DNA from 3 places in the Vibrio ziniensis genome. Region 3 is predicted to be linked to each of the others. Evidence: predicted binding sites of a transcription regulator. Region 3 holds the regulator's gene; each other region holds the start of a gene.
What was found. Region 3 encodes PurR, which represses purine synthesis genes. Its sites were predicted from a motif close to TNANGNAAACGTTTNCNTNA; they were not measured.
Positions count from the first base shown of each region.

Region 1: G5S32_RS05815 (phosphoribosylaminoimidazolesuccinocarboxamide synthase) is a predicted target of PurR. The motif match lies at 1,647-1,666, and genes of this name have one in related genera.
Region 2: glyA (serine hydroxymethyltransferase) is a predicted target of PurR. The motif match lies at 1,997-2,016, and genes of this name have one in related genera.

Region 1 is NZ_CP049331.1:1,268,992-1,273,281, reverse strand. Features, by position in the region: gene G5S32_RS05825 (GGDEF domain-containing protein) at 1-581, opposite strand, end outside; gene G5S32_RS05820 (hypothetical protein) at 1,077-1,496, shown strand; gene G5S32_RS05815 (phosphoribosylaminoimidazolesuccinocarboxamide synthase) at 1,818-2,921, shown strand; gene G5S32_RS05810 (transporter) at 3,011-3,385, opposite strand; partial or broken gene G5S32_RS05805 (helicase-related protein) at 3,588-4,290, opposite strand, start outside.
Region 2 is NZ_CP049331.1:846,243-850,532, reverse strand. Features, by position in the region: gene lipA (lipoyl synthase) at 1-173, shown strand, start outside; gene G5S32_RS03865 (hypothetical protein) at 279-608, shown strand; gene glyA (serine hydroxymethyltransferase) at 692-1,942, opposite strand; gene G5S32_RS03855 (YitT family protein) at 2,290-2,889, shown strand; gene vexH (vibriobactin export RND transporter permease subunit VexH) at 2,960-4,290, opposite strand, start outside.
Region 3 is NZ_CP049331.1:1,940,562-1,944,851, forward strand. Features, by position in the region: gene cmoM (tRNA uridine 5-oxyacetic acid(34) methyltransferase CmoM) at 1-275, opposite strand, end outside; gene elyC (envelope biogenesis factor ElyC) at 365-1,183, shown strand; gene torD (molecular chaperone TorD) at 1,342-1,989, shown strand; gene purR (HTH-type transcriptional repressor PurR) at 2,270-3,277, shown strand; cyclic di-GMP riboswitch class I at 3,449-3,547, shown strand; gene G5S32_RS08875 (TfoX/Sxy family DNA transformation protein) at 3,661-4,248, shown strand.

The DNA of each region.
Region 1 (4,290 bases), 670 kb from region 3:
TGCATTTCTGGCTGGTGAAGATATTCAACGATTTCTTTGAGTACTTTGGTATTTTCAGGCTTCGCCGTAACAATCGATACCGGCTTTAACGGAAATTGATAGTTAAGGAGTTGAGAATGTATACCTGCTAATGCCATAAATCTTAGCTGAGCAGCAGTATCAACAATACCTTCCACTTTGCTACTTTCCAGTAGTTCTTTGGCTTCAGAGATTGTCTGGTATTCAATTACCTCAAGCTTAGGGTTGATATCGAGCATCAACTTAGCGAATATCGTTCCATAAGGTACAGCAATCGAAGACACATCCTTAAAATTCCCTTTTCCTAGCGTAAAGAGATAAGTGTATTCCACGTTCGTAGACGCAGAAAAAATAAGCTTTTTGGCACGCTCTTCGGTGTATGTAATACCAGTCGCAAAGTCGATGTCTCTTGCTAATGTCGCTTCTAATTTTTCAGCGTGTCCGGACAAATAGACAAGTTCAAAGTTGACAGACAAATCTTGAGCTGCTTTTTTCAAAATAGCGGCTGTAACGGCCTCTTCCGCAATAATACCGACACTAAATGTTTGTTGATTTGCAGCCAAAGCATTACCTACCAGGCAAGCCAGAAGATAGAAAAAATGTTTTATATGAAGAAAGCTTTGGAATTTTGGCATTCGCTACTTTGAAATAATTGGTAACAGTAACGATTTTAAATTAAACAGGCTAAAGCAGCCTATAGAGGCCGTCGTAGGAATATTCTCTAAATTTTGATGAATCTGAGTAATGGAACTGTACGGAATATAGAACAAATGAATGTTCTATATGTGAATTTATTGATTAGATTGAACAACCCGATACCACTACTGTATATACACCTCATACCCCAACATTTTTTAATCTACCACTGTACAACCATAACACATTTCTCACTTAAACCTGTCTCACGCACACTGATAAAAAACATTTAATTACAATCAGTTAAATAAAGACACGTGACTATTAGCTCAAATTTCCCACAAAAATCGTAATTATTTCTTGATCAGTATTCGGTTTGATACTACTGTATACACATACAGCATGTATAAAGGGACAGTGTTATGCTAAATCATGAATTGCCAGTAAACAAATCATTCGGTGTTGAAACCAACGTAACTCGTTTTGGAAATCCGGCGTTTAACCATTCATATTCGGCAGCGAAAAGCGCAGATATGCTTACTCGCCTTTCAAGGCTTTCTCAGTATAAACAATGGATATTGTTTACGGGTGAATGCCCTCGCCCTCAATACAATGAATTGGCAGCACATCAAATACATTGCAGTAGAATTATTCATATGAAACCGTCGCAATCACAGTCGGAAATCACCATCGTGATGAAAGCGATTCAATCGGGCAACGCAAGCGCAGTTGTCGCTTCTGGCAATATCGATTTTGTTAGCCAAAAACTATTGAAACAACTGGCAACTGAACATAACTGCGAAGTGTTTTTCTTAGAACCAACTGCACCCCAATTTCACTGATATCTATCACTGTCTTTTGCCCTCTGTTACAGAGGGCTTTTCTACCCTTGTTATAACTACGCCTCCCCTGCTGACTCTACATCCGACTTTTATTTTGCCGATATTTCCTGCAAGCTGTTTTTTGCGTAATCTCAACCCACAAAAAGATATTTAAGCAAACGTTTGCTTTTTATCTGGCGACATAAATTAGTTCTGGTATGATGCGCGCAGTAATTGATATCTCACTGTGCTTAGATATCTTCTTTCTATACCCAAACAATTTGCACAACCGTGTTTAAGAGGAAGGGTATATGACGTTTGAAATAAGATAGGAATGTCTCCATGAGCCTTGCTGACCAAGTTCTTGCCGTCAACGACGATCTCCCAATTCGTACCCACCAGCCTGTCCATAGCGGAAAAGTTCGTTCTGTATACTGGCTAACTGAAGAAGACAGCCGTCGCCTTATTCAAGAAAAAGGTTATGACGTGGCTGAAGATGCCCCACTTGCGATCATGGTGATTAGCGATCGCATCTCTGCATTCGATTGTATTTGGCACGCGGAAGGTGGTATTGCAGGCGTTCCGGGCAAAGGCGCAGCACTCAATGCTATCTCTAACCATTGGTTCAAACTGTTTAAAGACAACGGACTTGCTGATAGTCACATTCTAGACATCCCTCATCCGTTTGTTTGGATTGTTCAAAAAGCGAAACCAATTAAGATCGAAGCCATTTGTCGTCAATACATCACAGGTTCAATGTGGCGTGCGTATGCAAAAGGTGAACGCGAGTTCTGCGGTATTGAGCTACCTGAAGGTCTACAAAAAGACAAAGCACTTCCAGATCTACTCATGACACCTTCAACTAAAGGTATTCTGAAAGGTATTCCAGGTGTTCCTGAAGCTGATGATGTAAACATTACCCGCAAGAATATTGAAGATAACTTCGCGGCATTCAACTTCAGCAAAGCTGAAGATATTGCTCTATATGAAAAGCTGCTGAAAGACGGCTTTGGCGTTATAAGCCAAGCACTAAAAGAGATTGGGCAGATTTTCGTTGATACTAAATTTGAATTTGGCTACGTGACTGATGCCAACGGCTCGGAAAAGTTGATCTACATGGACGAAGTAGGTACACCTGATTCATCGCGTATTTGGGATGAAGCTCAGTACTTACAAGGCAATATTGTTGAAAACTCGAAAGAAGGTTTTCGCCAGTTCCTACTAAACTATTTCCCTGATCCAGATATTCTATTAAACAAAGATCGTATGCCTGAACGCGAAGCTCTTGCTCGCGATAATGCATTACCTTTAGATGCACTAATGGACATTTCTCGTACTTACTTGGGTATTGCTGAAAAGATTGTTGGCCACAAAATCGAGCTAAGTGATAATCCAAAACAAGAGATTATCCAGATCCTTGATGCACAATATGGTCTAATTGATTAATCGTTTTATATTGTAAAAAAGGGCACTTAACTATTTGTTTCTATAGGAAACGATTTAGTTAAGTGCCCTTTTTATTCCTGAATAATTTGTTATAACGTGATTATAAACTCATCTTGTTTGCCCACTTTAATATGAACATCACAGCCAGCTTGAATATGCTCAATCTGCTGCTCATCCAACGCATAAGGCATAACAAGCTTTATTTCCTCAATTCCTTCACGCTTAGCCAACTTCACAAGATCAATGAGATTCGATTCATCGCTGTGATTACTTGATAAACGTTTTAATGCGTTTTCCCAAAGCCTTTCTTCTGGCGTTTTGCTGTCTTTAACTGCTTCGTTCCACACCATACCAAAAACCGGAGTAAACGATTTAAGCGCTTCAGAGAAAGTCCACTTCTTAGAACTTGAGGTTCCTAAAAATGTGGTGTAGTCAAACACTGCGCAAATTCGTTGTTTATCCATTCTGTCCCCCGACATAATTGGCAACACAGTGTTCTCAATATTAGACAACCCTAACTTTATAGCAATACGATATAAAAAAACGTTCTTTTATACCCTTATTTTCAATGGCACTGATATATAAAAACCAAACTAGTAACAAAAAGTCACTATAGCGATCAACAACCTATGCCTGAATGATTAATATTTCAGGAATCAAACATAATTATCGAACATCAACGACTCTGCTCGCTTTACGATACTGCACCCGAAAACCGGACCAACGAGGTAGCTCCCAGCGCTTGGGATCACCTCTGCGCAAGCCACTTTGATAAACCACGTAGACCAGTTTTCGTTTCACGTGATACTCAACCTGTAGTTGAATATCATTTAGGGTAATTGCTAGGGGGTATAACTCTGAGAACTCTTCTTTTTGCCAATAAGGGATACCGTCGAAAGGGAAATCTTCGCCAGTGAACATTTCTAATTCTTCAAGCGAGCTAATACCTAATGATCTCAGCTGCTGCTCAAACCAAACATCAAAGGTGAGATCCTGATGCTCGTTAGCACGTTCATCTAAACCTAATTCAACATAGATTTTCCACAGTTCAATATCTTCGCTACGCTGCTTAGCGAAATCAGGGAAACACTCGCCTTTTTTTACCGCTTCTATCATTGATTGAAGCGCATACTCACCGCTGGCTTCTACGTTTCTGGACTTAATCACACGCCCAGCGTATACAAGTTGTTGCTCAGACATTAACAAACCGTCAGCAACATTAGTTTCCATCTGTTTCCAAAGCCCAAGGTCTAACGCCTCAATCATTTCAAACGAAATTGGCATAGTTACTGTTGCTAATGTGAGTGTTTGTTTCACTCCGCGGCCTGGCAGACTATGTTGGTCAAGAACTATTGCTGCTTCTGCTTTG
Region 2 (4,290 bases), 1.1 Mb from region 3:
ACCTAGCACCGAGTCGTCACCATTTACCAGTAGAACGCTATGTTCCACCAGCAGAGTTTGATGAACTAAAAGAAGTGGCTCTTGAGCTTGGCTTTACTCATGCTGCTTGTGGCCCATTTGTTCGTTCTTCTTACCATGCAGATATGCAAGCTCAAGGTTTAGAAGTTAAATAATAGAATAACTGGCTAAATGCGATAAAGGCGATATGTATCTTAAAAGGCATATCGCCTTTTTTATGGCTATAGTTAATCCATACAAATCGCAGAAGGACATTGATAATGGAGAACTCAGCCAAGTTTGCTTTCGTACTAGTGGCTGCAATAGCAGCCGGTTGCTCTTCCAATACACAAACTGACAATTATCGTGAAGCTTCTTTTGAACTTTGTAATACTGAAGTGGACGTTTATTCTGTGGGCGATGACGGACAAGTGCGTATCGTCTGCTCCGATGGTTCGAAGTTTGCCCTAGCAAGTGAAGACACTTTAGAAGTGATGCGTGAAATTAATATCGAATACTGCGACGGTGAAGGCTTAGGTAAGTTTACTGAAAGCAACAAATACTACATGTTCAAATGTAAGTCCGGCACGTTAATCAGTATGGCGAAGTAGAATCCATCATTGTTCTCTAGAGACGGAATAAGCAATCTAAAAAAAAGGCCTGCATTGCAGGCCTCTTAAGTATCATGTAACGATTATGCGTAAACAGGTAGACGCTTACAGATATCAAGCACTTTTTGTTTCGTTGCTTCGATAACCGCTTCATCGTTGATGTTGTCTAGAACATCACACATCCAGTTAGCTAATGCTTTTGCATCTTCTTCACCGAAACCACGACGAGTGATTGCTGGAGTACCAACACGGATACCAGAAGTTACGAATGGGCTACGAGGATCGTTTGGCACTGAGTTTTTGTTTACAGTGATGTTTGCTGCACCAAGTGCTGCATCGGCTTCTTTACCCGTGATGTCTTTGTCGATTAGATCAACAAGGAACAGGTGGTTTTCAGTACCGTTAGATACGATTTTGTAACCACGCTCTTGGAATTGAGCAACCATTACTTTCGCGTTCTTCACAACACGTTGTTGGTAAGCTTTGAATTCAGGTTCCATAGCTTCTTTGAACGCTACCGCTTTACCAGCGATAACATGCATTAGAGGACCGCCTTGGCCGCCAGGGAATACTGCTGAGTTCAGCTTCTTGTACATCTCCTCGCCAGCGTTTGAAAGAATCAAACCGCCACGTGGGCCAGCTAGAGTTTTATGCGTTGTTGTTGTTACAACGTGTGCGTGTGGGATTGGTGTTGGATATACGCCAGCAGCAACCAGACCAGCAACGTGTGCCATATCAACAAACAAGTAAGCATCTACTTTGTCAGCGATTTCGCGCATGCGTTTCCAATCAACGATTTGAGAGTAAGCTGAGAAACCACCGATGATCATCTTAGGCTTGTGCTCTAGAGCAAGTGCTTCCATCTCGTCGTAGTTGATTTGACCCGCTTCATCGATACCGTAAGGAATCACATTGTAGTGTTTACCAGAGAAGTTTACTGGTGAACCGTGAGTCAAGTGACCACCGTGTGCTAGGCTCATACCTAGAACAGTATCACCTGGATTTAAAAGAGCCATGTACACTGCGCTGTTTGCTTGTGAGCCAGAGTGAGGCTGAACGTTAGCATATTCACAACCAAATAGTTGGCATGCACGATCGATTGCTAGAGCTTCCGCTTTATCCACGTACTCACAACCGCCGTAGTAACGCTTGCCAGGGTAACCTTCAGCGTATTTGTTTGTTAGCTGAGAACCTTGAGCTTCCATTACACGCGGACTGGTGTAGTTTTCTGAAGCGATAAGTTCGATGTGCTCTTCTTGACGAAGAGTTTCTTCCTGAATGGCAGCGTATAGCTCCGGATCATAATCAGCGATGTTCATATCACGCTTAAGCATCTGTATCTCCTGACTCAGATTTGACTGAAAGTAGCAAAAAACCACACAACGACCAAAAGCAAACGTTTTCGTCACCGTAATATGGCGCGCATTCTACATAATTTGATTTATATCATAAAGCCCAAATTACAGAATTTATCATGCAGTTTTTTCATGTTGATTAACAATACTGCTCATCTTTAAAGCTTTTAAGATGAGTGTCTACATTTTCTTTACACAGTGTAAATTTGGAATTACATAGGTTTACCCTAATTTTTGTTCGCTAGCTACCGAAAAGATCGGGTTTTAATTAGTATCCACTTATTCTTTACCAATTACTTATTTTTTAGCAATTAATGGCATCTCAAATGGAAACACATTCACGGAAGGAAGACTGGGTAGCGATCTTCACTGGCACATTTATCGTGTCTCAAGGTTTATTTTTTCTCAAAGCCGCAAACCTGATCACCGGTGGAACTGCGGGATTGGCACTTCTTTTAACTCACATATTCCCTTGGAGCTTCGGTACACTGTACTTCTTCGTTAACGTGCCGTTCTATCTGCTCGCTTGGAAACGCTTCGGTGTGAAATTCTCTGTAAACACAGCAATCTCTTGTGGCTTGGTCTCTGTTTTTACCGATCACCTTTCGAACTTCATTGCCATAGAACATATTGATGCCGCTTACTGTGCTTTGGCTGGCGGCTTGTTAACTGGCTTAGGTATGTTGATTCTATTCCGCCACCGCTCAAGCTTGGGTGGTTTTAACGTGCTATGCCTGTTCATACAAGACAAATTCGGTATTTCAGTTGGTAAGACACAGTTAGTTTTAGACTGCATTATTGTTTTCGCATCTCTATTCTACTTAACACCATCGGTCATCATGTTCTCTATAGCTGGTGCTGTAGTACTAAATATCGTGCTTGCCATGAACCACAAGCCGTCTCGCTATTCGGTCAAATATATCTAATTTGACAGAAACTCATTAAAGAAAGCCCGCTAACTCAGCGGGCTTTTTAATACATGGAAATAGGGTCTAGCTAGTGCGTTGTGCGACCTTTATTGTCATGCCCCAACTCTTTGTTGAGCTCTGCTTCAACATGCCCTGGAGCTTGTGTCTTAGCCGAAATTAAGCGGTACATAGCTGGAATAACGAACAAGGTAACCACGGTGGCAAATGCCATACCAAAGAAAATCACCGTACCCACCGCAACACGGCTCTCATAACCCGCACCTGTAGAAACAATAAGCGGGATAGAGCCTGCCAGTGTAGTGAATGCCGTCATCAGAATTGGACGCAGGCGACGCGCTGAGGCATCAACAATCGCTTTTTCAAACTCAACACCTCGGTCACGTAACTGGTTAGCAAACTCAACGATTAAGATGCCGTTTTTCGTTACCATACCAATCAACATCACCATACCGATTTGGCTGTAAACATTCATTCCCTGCCCCATAATCAACAGGCCAAGGAAACCACCGAATACGCCCATAGGTACCGTAAACATAATAACCATTGGGTTGATGAAGCTTTCAAACTGAGCAGCAAGAACTAAGTACGCAACTAATAGTGCCAAAGCGAAGACCGCCGCAACGCTCGACTGGTTCTCTTTGAAATCTTTTGACTCACCTGAATAGCTAACCGAGATATCACTAGGCAACATTTCTAACGCTTTTTGATCCATATAATCTAAAGCCTGACCTAATGTTGCACCGTCAGCCAAGTTTGCTGTAATCGTAATGGCTTTTTGTTTGTTGTAGTGAGACAAACGAATCGCCGAGGCAACTTCCTCAATCTTAGTCACAGTATCCAGAGTAACCAGATCACCATTTCCGGTACGCATATAGATCTGACTTAAATCAGATGCGTTATTGAAGCTGTTCTCATCACCACGCAGATAAACGTCGTATTCTTCACCACGCTCAACGAAGGTCGTCACAGCTTTACCACCTAACATCACTTCAAGCGTATCGGAGATATCTTGAACACTGATGTTAAGTTCTGCAGCTCTTTGTCTATCAACCGTCACAACTAATTCAGGTGTTTTCTCTGAGTAGTTGATATCGACACCCGTCATCAGACCTGAATTCGCTGCTTCAGCCTCTAGTTTCTCCGACCACTCTTTCAGCTCTGTATAATCCGAGCCACCAAGCACAAACTGAACTGGCTCGTTAGAACCACCACGGAAACCCGGCATAAATGGAATAACACGTACATCTGGAATACCAGTTAGTGCTTTTCTCACTTCACCCAGAGCTTTTTGAGCGGTGATACTGCGTTCATTCCAATCATCCAATGTCATAATAACGAAGCCCGTCTGGTCACCAGCGTTACCATTAAATGCCGGAGATTGAATACTGAATGACTTAA
Region 3 (4,290 bases):
TTATTGGCAATATCCTGCTTAGCAAGATTGAGCATTTCAGAAGAAAGATCACACAAGGTCACACGATGTCCGAGCTTAGCGAGCTTCTGTGACATCTGCGCTAGTCCCCCGCCAGCATCTAGAATGTGCAACGGAGTTTCTGATTGGTCAAAACTTGCCAACAACTGCGTCAGGTCTTCCCACACAATTACTTGACGGATTTCTCCTTTATCGGAGCCATAGATATTTTTTACAAATTTGTGGGCAATATCGTCGAAATTACGATCTTCTGTCACAGCGGCTTGGGTTATCATAGCGAATTCGTGCTGCTATTTTGTCATAGGAATAGCAGGAATAAAGAGGGTTTCACCCTTTTTATTGTCAAGTGCTGTTTTTTCGGACTATTTTGTTTATGTTTGAGCTGAAAAAAATTGTTTCATCCTTTTTAATGCCCTTACCAGCACTGCTGATTGTGGGATTTATTGGCTTAATGCTGATTATGTTTACTGCCAAACGTAAAACTGGCAGCCTCATCGTTCTGTTTTCTCTAACCAGTCTTTTTCTTATTTCGTTTCAACCCATATCAACAAGTTTGTTGATGCCTTTAGAGCGCCAATACCCCGCGTTTCTTCCTGTCGAAAGAAACATTGATTACGTGATGGTTTTAGGTAATGGACATGTTGTCGATGGCTATATACCACCAACTTCTGAACTATCACGAGCAGCATTAATGCGTTTAACGGAAGGAATACGTATTGCTAGGATGTACCCAGGATCCAAATTGATTCTTTCAGGTTATGCTGGTGGCAGCGAGTTTAGTCATGCTCGTATGTTAGCACGAGTCGCATTAGCACTCGGTGTAGCAAAGTCTGACATCGTGTTGTTAGAAACAGCAAAAGATACTTGGGAAGAGGCAAGACAAGCTGCTGCATTCGTACAAAGCAAAAAGTTGGTACTAGTGACTTCCGCCAGCCATATGGAAAGAGCAATTAAAGAATTTAATTCCGCAGGATTAAACCCGATTCCAGCGCCAACCAACTTTTTAGCTCAAGCTAACATTACTCAACCCTGGGATAAATACACGCCTCAAGCACGCTATTTGGAGCAAACCGAGCGCTTTTGGTACGAGAGCCTTGGTCAGCTTTGGCAAAAGATGCGCGATTATGTTGCTGGCTCTGATGGCAAACTAACACAAGATAAGTAGCTCCTTGCAAAGATGATATGAAGACCCGCTTTATGCGGGTCTTTTTTCGCCAACCTTCGCTCAACAAAGGTCTTCGATCTGCATACTTTAGTTCGCAAATTTCGTACAGAGCGTAATTATTGCTTAGACTTAGATAAAGAAAAGTACGGAGCTAAGTAATGAAAGAAATTAAAGCCTTTAACGAAAAACGAGCTGAAATCTATTGGTGGCTTTCAGGTTTGTTTGCTTGCGAACTCAGTTCACAAGACTTGTCACATTACTCATCCCCCGAAATTTACAATTTTCTCGCAGGACTTAGTGAAAACGACCATTTAGCAGTCTCCACTCACAAACTATGCGCAACTCTCAAGCAACTTCTCAAACATGAAGATGCACAAGTGCAAATTGCTAATAGCTTCTATAACCTATTTCTAAAATGTGATGGGAATTCGGCTCTCCCGTACGCATCTCTTTATATTGATAAATCAAAAATGAATAATAAAACTCCAGCACAAGCAATTGCTGAGTTAATGGAGCAAAATGGCGTACATGTTCAAGAGCAGACAAATGAATCATATGATCATCTCGCTATCGAATTAGACTTTCTCGGACACCTCATTATTCGCTCTAACGAACTTGAGAAAGAAGCCCGTATGGAACAGGCCCTAAAGTTCCAAGCGGACTATATTCGTCATCATCTATTGAACTGGATACCTGATTTTTCTTTTGATTGTGCGAGCAAGGATAAATTGGGATTTTATTCATCAATTTCAGTATTATTGGTCGCTTTTTTAGAGCTTGATTTAAACTATCTTACAGGCAATTGAAACTCATCGTTGGTTCAACAAAGGGCATGAATTGTGACTACAGTTAAGTTTGCGCTATTGATTTGTCGTTGCTAGCTAACCATTTGCGGTTTAAACTCAATACCATAAAAGATGAATCATTATTTAAAACTCAAACCGCTATATCGAAGCGGTTTTTGTGTTTTAACGACTTTAGGCTAGAAGCTTTATAAACTTCGCCGCTGCTGAATCCGGCCAGTAATGTGGGTTGTTTACCTAATAAAAAATTTAGCGAAATCAGCAGTCAAAACAGGACAAATATATGGCTACGATTAAAGATGTTGCTCGCTTAGCTGGCGTATCAACCACAACCGTATCACACGTAATTAATAAAACTCGCTTTGTTGCTGAAGCAACTCAAGAAAAAGTTCTCGAAGCAGTAAAAGAGCTAAACTACGCACCAAGTGCCGTAGCACGTAGCTTGAAATGCAATACTACCCGCACCATTGGTATGTTAGTTACTCAATCAACCAATCTATTCTTTTCTGAAGTCATCGACGGTGTAGAAAGCTACTGTTACCGTCAGGGTTACACACTGATTCTGTGTAACACAGGTGGCATCTACGAGAAACAAAGAGATTACATCCGAATGCTGGCTGAGAAGCGAGTGGATGGCATTTTAGTCATGTGCTCCGACCTAACACAAGAACTGTCAGAGATGCTTGAAAGTCATTCGGACATTCCAAAAGTCATCATGGATTGGGGTCCAGAAGCTTCTACTGCTGACAAAATCATTGATAACTCTGAATTAGGGGGCTATTTAGCGACTAAATACCTTATCGACAGAGGTCATAAAGACATTGCTTGCTTAAGTGGACACTTACATAAACTCGCTTGTCAGGAACGAATTGCGGGGTTCCGTCGCGCTATGGCAGAGGCGAACTTGACAGTGAATGATAACTGGATTCTTGAAGGCAACTTCGAGTGTGATACAGCAGTACTAGCTGCAGATAAAATTATCGCAATGGATAAAATGCCGACCGCTGTGTTCTGTTTCAACGATACAATGGCACTAGGGTTAATGTCACGTTTACAACAAAAAGGTGTTCGTGTACCCGATGACATTTCGGTAATCGGATACGATAACATTGAACTTGCAGAGTACTTCTCTCCGCCCCTAACCACGATTCATCAACCAAAACGTCGTGTGGGCAAAAACGCATTTGAGATTTTGTTAGAACGAATCAAAGATAAAGAGCATGAACGTCGAATCTTCGAAATGCATCCAGAAATTGTAGAGCGTGATACAGTAAAAGACCTTACAAAATAATTAGTTACTCTATTTAAGTACCGTTCAATAAGAGCCAGTGAAATTCATCTCACAAATATTAAAACAGTAATAAGCTCGCAAACCCAATATTCAAACTTTGATCAACGTCACATTTAGTTCACATAAATGTGATGCTTATTCAAAGTTTTGTTTATTATTTTGAAAGTAATGTCACGCACAGGGCAAACCATCTGAAAGGGTGGGACGCAAAGCCTCCGGCCTAAACCAATCCATGTTAGTTCATAATTGGTAGGTAGCGGGGTTGCCGATGGCAAAAAGGTATACATGAGTTGACGCTTGATTGACATGCTCAATGTATTCTTTTGCTATTCTCTCGGACCTGAATTTGGTGGCGTATTTATTAATACACCGAGACTAACAGCATGGATAAACCAGTACTAAAAGACTCAATGCGACTTTTTGAGCAACTAGGAAGCGTAAAATCGCGTTCTATGTTCGGAGGGTTTGGCATTTTCATCGATGACACGATGTTTGCTCTGGTCGTTAATGACCGACTACACATTCGTGCGGATGATCACTCCTCAAAGAATTTCCAACAACAAGGCTATGAACCTTACGTTTATAAAAAACGTGGTTTTCCTGTTGTGACTAAATACTTTGCCTTACCTGAAAATGTGTGGGATACCCCGCATCTAATTATTGAAAAAGCAAAGCAAGCCTTAGATGTCGCGAAACAAGAACGCGAGACTCAAGCTAAAGCGAAACCAGACCGACTTAAAGATCTTCCTAATATGCGTCTTGCTACAGAACGTATGCTCAAAAAAGCAGGAATCGATTCTGTTGACATGCTGCAACAGAAAGGCGCAGTGGCTGCGTTTAGAGCCGTGCAAGAGACTCATGCCACAACTGTTGGTATTGAGCTTTTATGGGCTTTAGAAGGTGCAATTGAAGGTAAGCATTGGTCTGTCATTCCCCAGTCTCGCCGCGATGAATTAATGCAGAAACTCTAGTTTCTATATTCGACTTAAAGATACAAAGCACTCTTCATAGGG